Regions from separate parts of the Clostridium sp. SGI.024 genome, predicted to be linked through region 1. Evidence: predicted binding sites of a transcription regulator. Region 1 holds the regulator's gene; the other holds the start of a gene.
The links. The regulator HrcA, encoded in region 1, represses chaperone genes, less so after heat shock. The targets are predictions, from matches to a motif close to TGTTAGCACTCNNNNNNNNNGAGTGCTAACA.
Positions count from the first base shown of each region.

Region 1 (10,370 bases):
TCATATTGAACTAATGAAGTAGCAACAAAGCCCGCTGTTTCAGTTCTAAGAATTCTACTTCCTAAAGTTACAATATAAGCACCATTTTCTTTTAATTCATTTATCTCACTTGATTCAAATCCACCTTCTGGACCAACTAAAATTCCAACTGTTTTTATTTTAGATGTATCAATGCTATTATCATTAAATAATGTTTTTATTCCAAAATTCTCAGCATTTTCGTAAGGAACTATAACTAGATCTAAATCTTTCATAGCTTTCTTTGCTTCTTCAAAAGTAATAGGTTCACAAACCTTTGGTATAATTGTTCTTTTACTTTGCTTTGCAGCTTCTAGTGCTATTCTATTTAGTCTATCTAACTTTTTAAATTCACCTTTTAATTTTATATCTACTCTTTCAGTTAAAGTAGGTATGAATTCAGTTATACCTAATTCTGTTCCTTTTTGAACTATTAAATCCATCTTTTGAGCCTTTGGTAAACCTTGAAATAAATAAATTTTCACTTTACTTTCATTATTTATTTCAAGCTTTTCTTCTATATCTACAATTACTTCTTGTTTTGTAATAGTCCTTATTTTCGCTAAAAATTCGTGGCCATCACAATTATTTAAAACTATTTTATCCCCTTCATTTAGCCTTAATACTTTATATAAATGTTTTACATCATCACCTAAAATTTTTGCTGTTATATCTGTAAAATTTTCTTTAGGAGTAAAAAATTTATGCATACAACAATCTCCTTAAAACTATTTTAATTTGGCAACTATGCAGTTCCATTCCCCATCTTTATTTATTTCCAATACTTCAAAGCCTACTTCTTCAAGCTTCTTAGTAACCATATCTACCCTATCATGAATAATTCCAGAAGTTATAAAGTATCCATCTTTCTTTAATACTCTTTTAACATCTTCTGTTAATATACAAATTACTTCTGCAATTATATTAGCAACTACTATATCTGCTTTGCCATCTATTACTTCAACTAAATTTCCATATAATATTTCTATATTATTTAAATTATTTAACCCTACATTTTCATTTGCAGATTCTACTGCAACTGGATCTAAATCCACTCCAATTGCCTTTTTTGCTCCTAGTTTTGCTGCAGCAATTGCAAGTATTCCAGAACCACACCCTACATCAAAAATAGTACTATCTTCTTTTACATACTTATCTAAAGCTTGGATACACATTCTTGTTGTTTCATGAGTTCCTGTTCCAAAAGCCATACCTGGGTCAAGCTCTAATACTAATTCATTTTCCTTAGCATCATATTCTTCCCAAATTGGTTTTACTACTATTCTTTCCCCAATCTTAGTAGGCTTATAATACTTTTTCCAATTATTAGCCCAGTCTTCTTCATGCATCTTTTCACTTTCAACCTTAGCTAATCCTGTATCTATACCCATTTCCTTTAGCTCTCTCATTTTTCCATTAACATATTCTAAGACTTCTTCTATGTTGTCTTCTTCAGAAAAATAAGCTTTAACTACAGCTACTTCCCCTTTATGTTCTAATACATTTATATCTGCAAAATCCCAAGTAAGCGGTCCTTGTTCTCTTTCTAATATGTCATTTGGATCTTCAATTGCAACCCCTTTACAATCTAATCCATAAAAAATTCCTGAAACTGGCTCTAAAGCTTCACTTTTTGTTATAACTCTAATTTCAATCCATGTTCCTTCCATTAAAATCAGTCCTTTCAAAGATATTTGACTAATTTATTATTTTACACTTATGTTAAGTTTCTGTCTAGGTATTAACTTAAAAAGTTTACCTTATAGATATTAATTAATTATAATAATAAAATAAGGCACTGATTTTTCAGTACCTTATCTATAGTCAAAAACTTATAACTATAAAATATTATTATTTAGATGCCTTAGCTGCTTCTAAAATTGCATCATAAGTTGGTTGGTCTGTGATTTCATCTAAGTATTCAACAAAAGTTATATTATTGTTTGAATCAACTACAAATGATGCTCTAGTTAATAATCCTAATTCCTTTGCATAAGTACCTGTAGCCATTCCGAAACTTCTATATTTATAATCTGAAAGAGTCTTAACTTTTTCCACTCCTTCTAATGCACACCATCTGCCTTGAGCAAAAGGTAAATCCATTGAAACTGTATAGCAAGTTACTCCATCTAATGAATCAATTTTTCCATTGAAAGTTTTTACTTCCATATCACAAACTGGTGTGTCTATTGATGGAACTGTTAAAAACACTCTAACGCCCTTTGAATCTTTTTCAGTGAAATCTCCTAATTCATTTGTAGTAACTGTAAATTCTGGGAACTTATCTCCAACAGCTAATGTATTTCCTTCTAATGTAATTGGTGCTCCTTGAAATTTTACCATTTTCATTTTATCTTCCTCCTAAATTAAAATAATCTTTATTATTTTAATAATAATCATTATCTATACCTTTGTATTATATATCTAATAATTACTTTCTGTAAATATTTATTATTTTCAAATATTGTCATTTTAACTTAGAATAAGCAATGTAATTGTTTATACCTCATATTTTGCAACTAAATCTTTAAATTCTTTCTCTTTCTTAATTAAATAATCATTGAATTCCATATTGCTTTCTTCTATATCATTAGAAAGATTTAATAAAAATTCTGGTATTTTCACAGCTGGGATATCCCCTAAAGCAGTTCCAAGCTTAGTTTCACCTACACCATATGCTCCTCCAACATATAAAGTAAAGCAGTCATCTACCTTATCTCCTACTCTCTTTTTCTTTCCAGTAAAGCCTATAGAAGATATTTGATGAACTCCACATGAATTTTGACAACCTGAAAAATGTATTTTAGGTAGTACATCTAATTTATTATTATTCTTCTTAAAATAATCTAAAACTGAATTTAAAGTTCCTTGACTATTACATAAGCCTATTTGACAAATTGGCACTCCAATACATGATACACTTTGTTCAAATTCAGTTTTAGCTCCCATTTCTTCAGTTAATTCTAATAATTCTCTCGCTTCATTTCCATTTAGATTTCTAAAATATATACCTTCTGTCATAGCTAATCTTATTTCTATGTCCTCAAAGTTATTTATTAAATCTAAAACCTTCTTTAAATCATTAGTTGGCCATTGTCCTCCAACTGGATGTAAGTATACACTATATAATCCCTTTTGTTTTTGCTTAAATAATCTAGGATTATTTATTTCTACTTCTATTCCTTGCTTATTATAAGTCTTATTATTTACTTCTATCTGTAAATTTTCACTAGCTTTAACTTCATCCACATATTTTTTATAACACTTTAAGAATTCTTCTTCTCCCATTCTATCTAATATGTATCTTACACGAGCTCTATTTCTATTTTCATAATCTCCTTCTGCCATAAACATTCTAACCATAGCTTCAATATAGAATAAAACATCCTTTGGTTCTATTAGCTCACTATATCTAGCAGCTTTTCTAGGATTTTGCCCTAATCCGCCACCTAGATATACTTCAAAATACTCTTTTCCTTCTTTATTAACTGCAACAAATCCTAAATCTTGAACTGTACAATGTGCTTCATCTTCTACGCCACTAGAAAAGGATACTTTCAGTTTTCTTGGTAATTTATATGTTGTAATTCTTTCTAAGAAATAATTTCCAGAAGCCATTGCATAAGGGGTAACATCAAAAGCTTCATTTTCCTGAACCCCAGATAATGGAGACATAGCTACGTTTCTAGGGTAATTTCCACCTGCTCCTCTTGTATAAATATTATTATCTAAAGCTTCCTTCATTAAATCACATATCTCATCTATATTAAGACCATGCAATTGTATAGCTTGACGAGTTGTTAAATGAATTTTATCAAGGCCATATTTATTTGCGAAATCGTAAACTTTATACATTTCATCTACATTTGTTACTCCTGATGGAATTCTAAGTCTTATCATGAATTCCTTTCCACCCTTATGAGCATATACTCCAAATCCACCAGAAGCATGTTTAAATTGCATTAAATTAATTTCTCCATTGATAAATTTATGACCTTTTTCTCTAAACCCTTCTATTTCTCCGTATAGAACTTCTTTTAATCTTTCCATTTTACCACCTCTTAACAAATTTCTTCCATGTTAAATTATATCATTAAAAATTATATGTTATCATTTGATATTCTTATAATAACTATAAGTATTACTTATTAGTAAAAATTTATTTCATTATTTATTTTACTCAAATTAATAGTTTTTATTATTATTTAAAATATAATTATTATATATGTACAAAAAGAGGATTAGCCTTTGCTAACCCTCTTATTTAAATAAATCTTTTAATCCTTTTTTATGGTGTATTCCTTCACCAACATTTTCTCCACAAGCTTCCATAAATGCTTTTAAAGCATCCTTTTGCTTTTCATTTAAATTCTTAGGAATATCTACTATTACTTTTACATATTGGTCGCCTCTTCCAGATAAATTAACCCTAGGTATTCCCTTTCCTTTTAATCTAAATAATGTACCTGATTGAGTTCCTGCAGGAATAGTATATTTAACATCTCCATCCACAGTTGCTACTGTTATTTCTGTTCCTAAAGCAGCTTTTCCCATAGAAATATGAGCATCTATATATATATCATTTCCTTTTCTTACAAACTTCTTTGAAGGAGCTACATTAATTCTTACATATAAATCTCCTGGAGGTCCATCATTAGTTCCATGATTTCCTTGTCCTCTTAAAGGCATAACATTTCCAGTATCAACACCTGCTGGTATATTAACTTTAATTTTTCTAGTCTTTCTTACATGACCTCTTCCATGACAATCTGTACATGGTTCTTCTATAACTGTTCCACTTCCACCACAGGTATTACAAGTTGAAGTGCTTACAAAACTTCCTAATGGAGTTTGTCTTTGTACCCTTACTTGCCCTTGACCATTACATGTTGGACATGTTTTCTTTGATGTGCCTGCTTTTGCTCCACTTCCCTTACAAGTTTCACACTTTTCACTTCTATCTATTGATATTTCTTTTTCTACACCAAAAACAGCTTCTTCAAAAGTTAAATTAATTGTATATTCTAAATCGGAACCTCTTTGAGGACCATTTCTTCTTCTTCCGCCGCTGCCTCCGCCACCGAAGAAGCTTTCAAATATATCTCCAAATCCGCCCATATCAGAAAAATCAAAGCCACCGAATCCACCTGATCCAAAACCACTACCATCAAAGTCAACTGTTCCATACATATCATATTTTGCTTTCTTATCTGGATCAGAAAGTACTTGATATGCTTCATTTATTTCTTTAAATTTATTTTCAGCTTCCTTATTACCTTGATTCTTATCAGGATGATATTTTATAGCTAACTTTCTAAAGGCCTTCTTTATGTCTGCATCTGATGCTCCTTTTTCAAGTCCAAGGGCTGCATAATAGTCCTTATTTGCCATCTATTTTCACCACCATTTTTTAACTTTATAAAAGGGAAGACGACTTTTGCCTTCCCTCCTATATTATATATATTACACTAATAGTTTACAACTATTTATCGTCTTTCACTTCAAAATCTGCATCTACTACATTATCATCATTTGGAGTACTGTTAGTTCCTGCTCCTCCCATATTGTTTGGATCAAAGCCTGCCCCTTCTGCTCCATTTGGATTAGCATCTGCATACATCTTAGATGAAATAGCATAGAATTCTTTATTTAATTCTTCCATAGCATTTTTTATAGCTTCAAGATCTTCTCCATCTTTAACTTTATTTAATTCATCTAATTTAGCTTGAACTTTTGCCTTATCATCTGCTGATACCTTATCACCTAATTCTTCTAAAGCTTTAGCTGTTTGATAAGCTACTTGATCAGCATTATTTTTAACTTCTATTTTTTCTTTTCTCTTCTTATCTTCTTCAGCAAATTTTTCTGCTTCTTTTACTGCCTTTTCTACTTCTTCTTCACTTAAGTTAGTTGAAGCTGTTATAGTGATATTTGCTTCTTTATTAGTTGCTTTATCTACTGCTGATACTTTAACTAATCCATTAGCATCTATATCAAATGTAACTTCGATTTGAGGAATTCCTCTTGGTGCTGGAGCTATTCCAGATAAAGTGAATCTTCCTAAAGTCTTATTGTCAGCTGCCATTTGTCTTTCACCTTGAACTACGTGAATTTCAACTGATGTTTGACCATCTGCTGCAGTTGAGAATGTTTGACTCTTCTTAGTAGGAATTGTAGTATTTCTTTCAATAAGTGGTGTAGCAACTCCACCTAATGTTTCAATTCCTAATGTTAATGGAGTAACGTCTAATAATAATACATCCTTAACTTCTCCAGTTAATACACCTGCTTGAATAGCAGCACCAATTGCTACACATTCATCTGGGTTTATTCCCTTTGAAGGTTCTTTTCCAGTAAAGTTCTTAACAGCTTCTACTACTGCTGGAATTCTTGTAGATCCTCCAACTAATATTACCTTATGAACATCGCTTAATGAAAGATTTGCATCTGCTAAAGCTTTTTTCATTGGATCAATTGTTCTTTGAACTAAATCATGAGTAATTTCATTGAATTTAGCTCTAGTTAAGTTCATATCAATATGTTTTGGACCTGTTGCATCTGCAGTAATAAATGGTAAGTTTATATTAGTTTGCATTGATGATGATAATTCAATCTTTGCTTTTTCAGCAGCTTCTTTTAATCTTTGAAGTGCCATCTTATCATTTCTTAAATCTATTCCATTTTCAGTCTTAAATGTATCTGCTATATAGTTCATGATTCTTTCATCAAAATCATCTCCACCTAGCTTAGTATCACCATTAGTTGCTAATACTTCAAATACACCATCACCTAATTCTAGGATAGATACGTCAAAAGTACCACCACCTAAGTCATAAACGAATATCTTTTCGTTAGAATCCATTTTATCTAATCCATAAGCTAAAGCTGCAGCTGTTGGTTCATTTATAATTCTTAAAACTTCTAAACCAGCAATTCTTCCTGCATCCTTAGTTGCTTGTCTTTGAGAATCATTAAAGTAAGCTGGAACAGTGATAACTGCTTGAGTTACGCTTTCTCCTAAATAAGCTTCTGCATCTGCTTTGATTTTTTGAAGAACCATTGCTGATATTTCTTGTGGTGAATGGTCTTTTCCATCTATATTAACCTTATAGTTAGTTCCCATATGTCTCTTTATTGATATTACAGTTCTATCTGGGTTAGTAATTGCTTGTCTTTTTGCGATTTGTCCTACTAATCTTTCACCATTTGCTTGGAATGAAACTACTGATGGAGTAGTTCTTGCTCCTTCTGAGTTACTTATTACAACTGGTTCTCCACCTTCCATTACTGCTACACATGAGTTAGTTGTTCCTAAATCAATTCCTATTATTTTTCCCATAATCTATTTCCTCCTAAAATATATCTTCTAATATTAAAATTTAGTTAATATGTCTTAATTTTAATTAGCTACCTTTACTACAGTATATCTAATAACCTTATCTCCTCTTTTATATCCCTTTTGGAATACTTCTGCAATTGAATTTGCTCCTAAATTTTCATCTTGTATATGCATTACTGCTTGATGATAGTTCGGATCAAATTCTCCACTAGCATCAATTTCTTCTACACCTAGTTTTTCAAAGGATGTTTTGAAACCTTTAATAGTCATTTCAATTCCTTTTTTAATATCTTCAACATTTCCTTCTACTGATATAGCTCTTTCTAAATTATCAAGTACAGGTATCATTTCTTTTAACACATCTGTACAAGCATCTGTGTATATTCCTTCTTTTTCTTTAGAAGTTCTTTTTCTATAGTTATCATATTCTGCTGTTAATCTAAGTAGTCTTTCTTTTAAAGCTTCTGCTTCATTGTTTAGCTTTTTGTTTTCATCTTTTAACTTACGCATAATATCTAATTCATTTTCCTTATCATTATTTTCTTCTGCCATATCTTCTGAAGAGTCCTCAGCTGAATCATTTGAAGAATCTGTTGTATCGTATTCCATATCTATATTTGATTCTTCATTTATTTCAGCATCAGCATTATTATTAACATTAGTTTTTTCTTCTGAACTATTTTGGTTATCTAATGTATCCTTAATATCCTCCACAAAAACACCTCATCTCTTACTCTATAATTTGATTTTTTAAGCTTTTATTAAGTTCTTTCATAACTTCATTCATAATTGCAATTACTTTTGAATAATTAATTCTCTTAGGTCCAATTAATCCAATCTTTCCTATTGGCCTACCATCTACAGAATATTCAGCTGATATAATAGAACAATCCTTTGCTTCTGGGAAAAAATTTTCCTCTCCAATTCTAATTGTAATATCATTTCCAGGTTCAATTAAATCAAGCAAATTATCTTTATCATTTATTAATGATAAAATTTCCTTTGCCTTTTCGATATTATTGTACTCAGGATAATTAAAAATATTAGTTGTTCCTTCAACAAATACTTCTGTATTGTTAGATTCCTTTAAAGTTTCATATAAAGCTGGAAGAATTCCATTAAACACTTCATCAAAACCTTGCAATTCATGCTTAAGGTTGTTAATAACTTCTAAATTAATTTCATCAATAGTCAAATTCCTAAGTCTAACATTTAAAACATTGTTAATCATTTGAATAGTTTCAGGTTTTGGCATATTATTAACTCTTATTCTATGATTTTTAATAACTCCACTATCTGCTACTATTACAGAGACCAAATTATGATTATCGATAGGCAATAATTGAATAGATTTAATATAACTACTTCTTACTGAAGGAGTCTGTACTACTGTAGTTAAGTTTGTTAGTTCTGAAAGTAGAGAACAAGCTTCCTTTACTATCTTATCTACTTCATACATTGCAGAATTAATTAAATACTCTTTAATTTTTAATTCCTCATCCTTAGTTAACCTTCCTGTATCCATTAACTTATCTACATATAATCTATAACCTTTATTGGAAGGTATTCTTCCTGCTGAAGTATGAGGCTGTTCCAAATACCCCATTTCCTCTAAATCAGCCATTTCATTTCTAATAGTAGCTGACCCTACTCCTAAGTTATATCTTTTAGCTATTGTCCTTGATCCTACTGGCTCACCAGTCATAATATAGTCATTAATGATAGCTTGAAGTATTTTTATTTTTCTTTCATCAATAGCCATTATATCACCTCTATCTGTTAGCACTCAATATGGTCGAGTGCTAATGACTACAATATCAATATATTCCTTATTAAGTTTTTTGTCAATTCAAATTAGCCACGAAATAAATAATATAATTTAATTTTATTAAATTATTTTTACTTTTCTTTATTTTTCTAATAAATTCTCTATTTTTCTACCATGCTTAAGTTAATATAAAATCACTCATTACTGAATTAGATAGCTCTATTCCCTTTTCCGTTAATTTCAATTTATCACTTTCTAAAATTAATAATTTTTTATTTATATTTTTATCAATAACCTCTTTATATATACTTTCAATATTTACCTGAAATCTTTTTTTAAATTCAGTTAAACTTATTCCTTCTAGCATTCTTAAGCCCATAAATACAAATTCTTCCATGCTATCTTCCATTGTATTTATTGTTATTTCTTCTATTATTTCTTCTCCTGAATTAATTCTATCTATGTAATTTTTAACATTATTTATATTTTTAATTCTTCTTCCATCTATAAATGAAGTAGATGCTGATCCAAGTCCTAAGTATTCATCACACTTCCAGTAAACCTTATTATGATAACATTCAAAACCTTCTTTTGAATAATTAGATATTTCATATTGATGATATCCATATTTAGTTAATATATCCTTAGTTATTTCATACATTAATCTTTCATCTTCCTCTGATGGTAGTATTAATTTATTGCTTTCCCAAAGCTTATAAAATGCTGTTCCTTCTTCAATTATTAAGCTATAAGCTGAAATATGCTCTGGATTTAAATTAGCAATTACTTCTAAAGATTCCTTCCATTCATCAACACTTTGATTAGGAAGCCCAAACATTAAATCTACATTTATATTTTTAAAGCCTACTTTTCTTGCTAATTTAAAATTTTCTTCAAATTGTTTAAAGCTATGAATTCTTCCTATATCCTTAAGCAATGAATTTTGAACTGCTTGAAGCCCCATACTTATTCTATTTACGCCTCCATTTAACATGGCTGCTAACTTTTCTTCTTCTAAAGCTCCTGGATTGCACTCCATTGTAAACTCCATATCTTCAATAAGATCAAGCTTTCTTATAGAATTTAAAATCTTAACTATTTCCTTAGTTTCAAGGTAAGATGGCGTTCCACCACCTATAAATATACTTTTTATAACATATTTACTTGCCTTAGACTCTATTTCCTTACATAATGCCTCAACATAATCATCTCTTAAGTAATCTATAGATGCATATGATGGAAAAT
Region 1 covers NZ_JBNPON010000001.1:179,826-190,195, forward strand. The annotation lists gene ACQRD5_RS00795 (RsmE family RNA methyltransferase) at 1-728, opposite strand, end outside; gene prmA (50S ribosomal protein L11 methyltransferase) at 747-1,688, opposite strand; gene tpx (thiol peroxidase) at 1,870-2,367, opposite strand; gene ACQRD5_RS00810 (nitrite/sulfite reductase) at 2,518-4,068, opposite strand; gene dnaJ (molecular chaperone DnaJ) at 4,279-5,409, opposite strand; gene dnaK (molecular chaperone DnaK) at 5,501-7,357, opposite strand; gene grpE (nucleotide exchange factor GrpE) at 7,418-8,071, opposite strand; gene hrcA (heat-inducible transcriptional repressor HrcA) at 8,088-9,119, opposite strand; gene hemW (radical SAM family heme chaperone HemW) at 9,304-10,370, opposite strand, start outside.

Region 2 (7,524 bases), on a different contig from region 1:
ACTTTTAAAAATACCTTTGAAGCTTATGGGCTTAAAGATGCTTTTCAGTATGTAGTTGGAATAGTAGTTCAACCAGGAGTAGAATTTGGAAGTGAAGATGTATGGAAATATAATAGAGAAGATGCAAAAGAATTAAGTAATGCTTTAAAGGATTATCCAAACTTAGTTTTTGAAGCTCATTCTACAGATTATCAAAGTCCAAAAGCATTAAAGCAAATGGTTGAAGATGGATTTATAATATTAAAAGTTGGACCAGCTCTTACTTTTGGTTTTAGAGAAGGTATCTTTGCATTAAATGCTATTGAAAATGAGTTATTAAAATATGATTCAAATGTTGAATTATCTAATTTTATAGAAGTTTTAGATTACAATATGGTTAAAAATCCAAAAGAATGGATGCATCACTATTCAGGGAATGGATTAGAAATTAAATTACAAAGAAAGTATAGCTTATCTGATAGAGCTAGATATTATATGCCTAAGGAAGAAGTTAATTATGCTTTAGAAAAGCTTATGAACAACTTAAAGGATGTTAATATTCCTATTACTTTAATAAGCCAATATATGCATGAGCAATATAAAAAGATTAGAGATGGTTTATTAAAGCCAAATGCAGAAGCTTTACTAAAGGATAAAATAGGTGAATATATAGATGATTATATTTATGCTATAGAAGATAAAAAATAAAATTTAGTAGAAAAGCGCAAAATATGCGCTTTTTTAATTACCATTGCCGAAAATTATAAGAATATTCAAAATTATTAACTTAGGAATAAATTACCTGTTATAATAATATTAGGGAGTAATGTTTAAGTTTATTTATATAGGAGGATTTTGGTATGTTTCAATTTGAGACTCAGTTAAAAAAATTAAAGCATGAAGTTCTAACAGAGGTAGCAAGATTAGCTAAGAATGGAGAATTATCTACTGAATCAATAGAAAAGATTCCTTATGAAATAATAAAAGGGGACAAGGCAATGTACAGATGTTGTGTTTATAAGGAAAGAGCTATTGTTTTAGAAAGAGCAAAACTAGCAGCAGGATATTTGGCTAACGGTGATAATATTGATGATGAGTTTGTAGATATTAGAGAAGAAGATCAAATAATATACGTTATTGAAGCAGCATGCGATAGATGTCCAATTAATAAATATAGTGTAACAGATTCTTGTAGAGGATGCTTAGCTCATAAATGTGATGAAGCTTGTAACTTTGGAGCAATCCATTATGTAGGTGGTAGAGCATATATAAATCAAGAACTTTGTAAAGAATGTGGAATGTGTAAAAAAGCATGCCCTTATGATGCAATAGCAGAAGTAATGAGACCTTGCAAAAGGGTTTGTCCTACAGGAGCTTTAGATATAAGTCAAGAAGATAGAAGAGCTATTATAAAAGAGGAAATTTGCGTTAACTGTGGTAGTTGTATGACTGCATGCCCATTTGGAGCTATATCAGATAAAAGCTTAATAGTTCCAGTAGCAAAGAGACTTGCTAGAGGAAGAAAAATGTATGCTATTGTAGCTCCAGCAATTGCAGGTCAATTTGGACCTAAGGTTAGCTATGGACAAATTAAAAATGCAATTAAGAAATTAGGCTTTGTTGATATGCTAGAAGCAGCTTGTGGAGCAGATGCAGTAACAGTACATGAAAGTAATGAGTTTGTAGAAAGAATGGAAAATGGAGATAAATATATGACTAACTCTTGTTGTCCAGGCTTTTTAAACTATATAGAGAAAACTATGCCTTCAGAAGCAGATAGAATTTCTAGTACGGCATCACCTATGATAGCAACAGCTAGATATATTAAGAGTATTGATCCAGAGGCAAAGGTTGTATTTATAGGACCTTGTACTGCTAAGAAAAATGAAGCAGCTAAAAAATCTGTAAAGGGTGCAGTAGATTATGTATTAACTTTTGAAGAAATATTAGCATTATTTAATGCTTTTGATATAGAAGTTGAAGAATGTGAAGATGAATTAGTTGATGAAGCATCAATATATGGAAGAGGATTTGGTGCTCATGGTGGTTTAACAGCAGCTATTGAAAATTATATTAGAAGTCAAGGATTAGAAGTTAATTTTACTCCAGTAAAAGCTGCAGGGGGAATAGAAATTAAAAAAGCTATGACTATGGGTAAAATAGGAAAATTACAAGGAAACTTTATTGAAGGTATGATGTGTGAAGGTGGATGTATAAATGGTGCAGGAACCATATCTACTCCATTTAAATCTAAATCAACTTTTAATAAGATAAATTCACAGGCTTCTAGAAAATCAGTTATGGATAATGAAAAAATAAAAGAATTTAAAAATATTAATTTAGAAAGAAAATGAATTCATTAAAAAAACTCCTTAGGGAGTTTTTTTATATATAATTAATCTTATATAGATAGATTTGGTAATAATTTATATAATAATGGGAAAGATTAATATTGACATTTTTTATATTCAATCAGGAATTAAATTATAATAAGAAATATTACCTACATTGTTAGTCTTATTATCTTTCATATAATTATTAGATTAGTCTTAAATAATGCAAGATAACATATAATAAAAGAGTGCAAAATAGAAGAAGTTCTAAAATGAAGAAAATAGATATAAACATAAGGAAATAGAAACTAATTAATGAAAAATGGTAATATTTATTAATTTTAGAGGAAAAATATAAAGATTACAATTTGAAAAAAAAAAATCAAAATATTATTATAAAATTGTTAGCACTTAATAAAGATGAGTGCTAATATAGATATAATAATAATAATTTTATATATATAATTAGGAGGGATTTTTTTATGAATATTAAACCACTAGCAGATAGAGTAGTAATTAAGAAACTAGAAGCAGAAGAAACTACTAAAAGTGGAATAGTTTTAACAGGTGCAGCAAAAGAAAGACCACAAGAAGCAAAAGTTGTAGCTGTAGGACCAGGAGCTGTAGTAGATGGAAATAGAGTAGAAATGGAAGTAAAAGTTGGCGATAAGGTACTTTACTCAAAATACGCTGGTACTGAAGTAAAAGTTGATGGTGAAGAGTACACTATTTTAAAACAAGATGATATTTTAGCAATAGTTGAATAAGGGAGGAATAAATTATGGCAAAGATGATTAAATTTAGCGAAGATGCTAGAAGAGCAATGCAAGTTGGTGTTGATACATTAGCCGATACTGTTAAGGTAACATTAGGGCCAAAGGGGAGAAATGTTGTATTAGATAAAAAATTTGGTGCACCTTTAATAACTAATGATGGTGTTTCAATTGCAAGAGAAATAGAGTTAGAAGATCCATATGAAAATATGGGAGCTCAATTAGTTAAAGAAGTTGCTACTAAAACTAATGATGTAGCAGGGGATGGTACTACTACAGCAACACTTTTAGCTCAAGCAATAATTAGAGAAGGGTTAAAAAATGTTACAGCAGGAGCAAATCCTATATTAATTAGAAATGGTATTAGAATGGCTGTTGATAAAGCTGTTGATGAAATTAAGAAAATTTCTAAACCTGTTGATGGAAAAGAAGATATTGCAAGAGTAGCAGCAATTTCAGCAGCAGATGAAGAAGTTGGTAAATTAATATCTGATGCTATGGAAAAAGTAGGTAACGAGGGTGTTATAACTGTTGAAGAATCAAAATCAATGGGGACTGAACTTGATGTAGTTGAAGGTATGCAATTTGATAGAGGATATGTATCAGCTTATATGGTAACAGATACAGAAAAAATGGAAGCCGTTTTAGATAATCCATTAATTTTAATAGCTGATAAGAAAATATCAAATATTCAAGAATTACTTCCAATATTAGAACAAATAGTTCAACAAGGTAAGAAATTACTTATTATAGCTGAAGATGTTGAAGGAGATGCAATGACTACATTAGTAGTTAATAAATTAAGAGGAACTTTCACATGTGTAGCTGTAAAAGCACCAGGTTTTGGAGATAGAAGAAAAGAAATGCTTCAAGATATAGCAATATTAACAGGTGGTACAGTTATATCAGAAGAACTTGGCATAGATATAAAGGAAGTAACTTTAGATATGCTTGGACAATGTGAAAGCGTAAAAGTTACAAAAGAAAATACTACTATAGTTAATGGTAAAGGAAATAGCGAAGCTATTAAAGAAAGAGTTGCTCAAATAAGAGCTCAAATAGAAGAAACAACTTCAGAATTTGATAAAGAAAAATTAACTGAAAGATTAGCAAAACTTGCTGGTGGAGTTGCAGTTATAAAAGTTGGTGCAGCTACAGAAACAGAATTAAAAGAAAAGAAATTAAGAATTGAAGATGCTTTAGCAGCTACAAAGGCAGCTGTTGAAGAAGGAATAGTTCCAGGTGGTGGAGCAGCTTATGCTAATATTATAAATGAAGTAAATACAGTAACTTCAGATATTCCAGATACTCAAGTTGGTATTAATATTATAGTTAGAGCATTAGAAGAACCAATGAGACAAATAGCAACTAACGCAGGACTTGAAGGTTCAGTTATTATTGAACATGTTAAGGGATGCGAAGCAGGAATTGGTTATGATGCTTTAAGAGATGAGTATGTAAATATGATTAAAGCTGGTATAGTTGACCCAACTAAGGTTACAAGATCAGCACTTCAAAATGCTGCTTCAGTAGCATCAACATTCTTAACTACAGAAGCTGCTGTAGTAGATATACCTCAAAAAGAAACTCCAATGCCAGGAGCACCAGGAATGGGAATGGACGGAATGTACTAAAATTTAAATATTTAAAAGGAGCTAGTTATAATAGCTCCTTTTCTATTTAACAAGCTACATAATATATTGATATAATATAATCTATAATTTATAATTAGAATAAGAAAAATATTGTATAACATAGAGGGATATTATGAATGCCAAAAGCAAAAGATTAAGAATTAAGAGAATAAGAATAACTTTATTATTAATTATTTCAGCAATATTAGGAACTACATTATTTATTACTTATAATAATTATAAGAAAATGACAAAAAAAATAGAAGTAAAAGAAAGCATTAGAGAATTTATATTAACTGTTAATGTAGTAGAAATAAATGATTCAATAGAATTTGAAGATTCAGATACACTATATTCTATAAAAAATAAAAGTGATGATAAATTAAAAGCTATAGCTAAGTATAAAAATATAGATAATTTCAATAAGATAGAACTTCTAACCATACAAGAGGCAAGAAAAATATTAAAGGATGAAGTAGATTTTGAAATTAATAAAAATGGAGAATTCTTAAATGTTTATATAAAGAATTGAAGATAAATTATCAATTATAATAAATTTTATTATAATTGGTATTTTTTTATTATATAAATAAAAGTTTATTGACTAAAAATTATAAAAAGTGGATAGTATTTAAATAGAGTTCATTATAATTATATTTAAATTTTTAGGAGGACATTGTGGAAATTTTAATATTAATATTAGTACTTTGTATAGGAAGTTTTCTAAATGTATGTATTTATAGAATACCAAGAGAGGAATCTATAGCATTTCCACCATCTCATTGTACAACTTGTGGATATAATCTTAAGGCTTTTGATCTTATTCCAGTTTTAAGCTACTTAGTTCTAAGAGGAAGATGCAGAAAATGTGGAGAAAAAATATCTATAAAATATCCATTAGTTGAAATTTTAAATGGAATATTATATCTATTAATATATTTAAAATTTGACTTAAGTTTAAATTTTATAGCATATAGTATTTTAGCTTCAATATTAATAGTAATTTCTTATATAGATTTAGAGTGTAAATATATATATTCATCAACAACAATCTTAGGGGCAGTCTTAGGGGTTGTTTATATACTAACAGGATTGTATACAAAGGATACAACCTTACTTAATAATGTATTAGGTGGAATTATTGGATATTTAATCATATACCTAATAGTAGTAATTACAAAAGGAATGGGACAAGGCGATGCTGAAATAGCAGGTATTTGCGGATTGTTTATTGGTATTAAAGGAATTTTAGTAGCTTTATTTATTGCTATAGTATTAGGTGGATTAGTAGCAACTATAATATTACTATTTAAATTAAAAGACAGAAAAGCAGAGATTGCTTTTGGGCCATATATAGCTATTGGAACTATGATGTATATTGTAATAGGAAGGGAATTATTGTTATTTTATTTAAATTTTTTTCTTTAAAATGTGAATTTAATTTAAACATAAATTGTGCTTGAAAAATACTAAAGTCTGTATTGACATTGGAAATGAATTGAAATAGATAAAAGAGGAAATTTTGAAAATGATATAATTAAGAATTCAAATAGATATAGGAGTGAATTTTATGGCTATAGTTCAAAAGAAAAGACTTGGAGATATCTTAGTAATGGCAGAAAAAATAACTACATTTCAGCTTCAAAATGCTTTGAAAACCCAAAACTTTTAGGAAAAAAGTTAGGAGAAGTTTTAATTGAGAGTGGAATAGTTTCAGAAAAAGATATTATAGAGACTATAGAAACTCAAACTGGAATACAAAAAGTTGATTTAAATAATGTTAATTTTGATAAAAAATCCATTAAGATAATACCACAAAACCTTTGCATTAAATATAACTTAATAGCCTTTGGCTTTGAAGAAGAAAAAATAATGATAGCTCTTTCAGATCCATTAAATATTTTTGCAATAGATGATATTTCTATATCAATAGGATTAAATGTTAAAACATTTATTGCACCTAAGAAAGATATTAACAAATTTGTTCAAATAAATTATAGTAGCGAAGAAGTTAATAAAGCAGCAGAAGAGCTAATTAAAGAAACTATAGATTCTAAAATTATTGATTTAGATATAGAAGAAATAAATGATGTAAAAAATGCTCCTGTTGTTAAGATGATAGAGTATTTATTTAAGAATTCTATAGAAATGAGAGCTTCAGATATACACATAGAGCCTTATGAAAAGGAAATAAGAATAAGATATAGGATAGATGGAAAGCTAACAACTATTAGTACTTTAGGAATTGAAAGCTTAGCTCCATTAATAACTAGAATAAAGATACTTGCAAATTTAAATATAGCGGAAAAAGGAATACCACAAGATTGTAGAATAATAACTAAAGTAGATAATGATGAGGTTGATCTTAGAGTATCTATCTTGCCTGCAGTAAACGTTAACAATGAAGGGGATTAACCTTTGCAAGTGGCCTTAGAAGTATACTAAGGCAAGATCCAGATATAGTAAGGGTAGGAGAAATAAGAGATGAAGAAACAGCACAAATTGTAATAAAATCAGATATAACTGGTCACTTAGTATTAAGTACAGTACATACAAATTATGCACCATCTACAATAACTAGGTTGTTAGATATGAGAATTGAACCTTATTTAGTGGCAACATCTATTTCTGGAATAATAGCTCAAAGATTTGTAAAGAAAATTTGTAGTAGTTGTAAAGAAGAGTACCTAGCATATGATTATGAAAAATCAATATTTAATATAGACAAGAATAAGGGGCTTAAGCTTTACAGGGGTAAGGGTTGTGATCACTGTAATAGTAGTGGATACAATGGAAGAGTAGGTA
Region 2 covers NZ_JBNPON010000015.1:43,362-50,885, reverse strand. The annotation lists gene ACQRD5_RS06775 (class II D-tagatose-bisphosphate aldolase, non-catalytic subunit) at 1-687, shown strand, start outside; gene ACQRD5_RS06770 (4Fe-4S dicluster domain-containing protein) at 840-2,333, shown strand; gene groES (co-chaperone GroES) at 2,795-3,079, shown strand; gene groL (chaperonin GroEL) at 3,094-4,719, shown strand; gene ACQRD5_RS06755 (type II secretion system protein) at 4,853-5,251, shown strand; gene ACQRD5_RS06750 (prepilin peptidase) at 5,398-6,147, shown strand; partial or broken gene ACQRD5_RS06745 (GspE/PulE family protein) at 6,290-7,524, shown strand, end outside.
Region 2: the regulator HrcA is predicted to act here: its motif matches at 2,715-2,745, upstream of groES (co-chaperone GroES).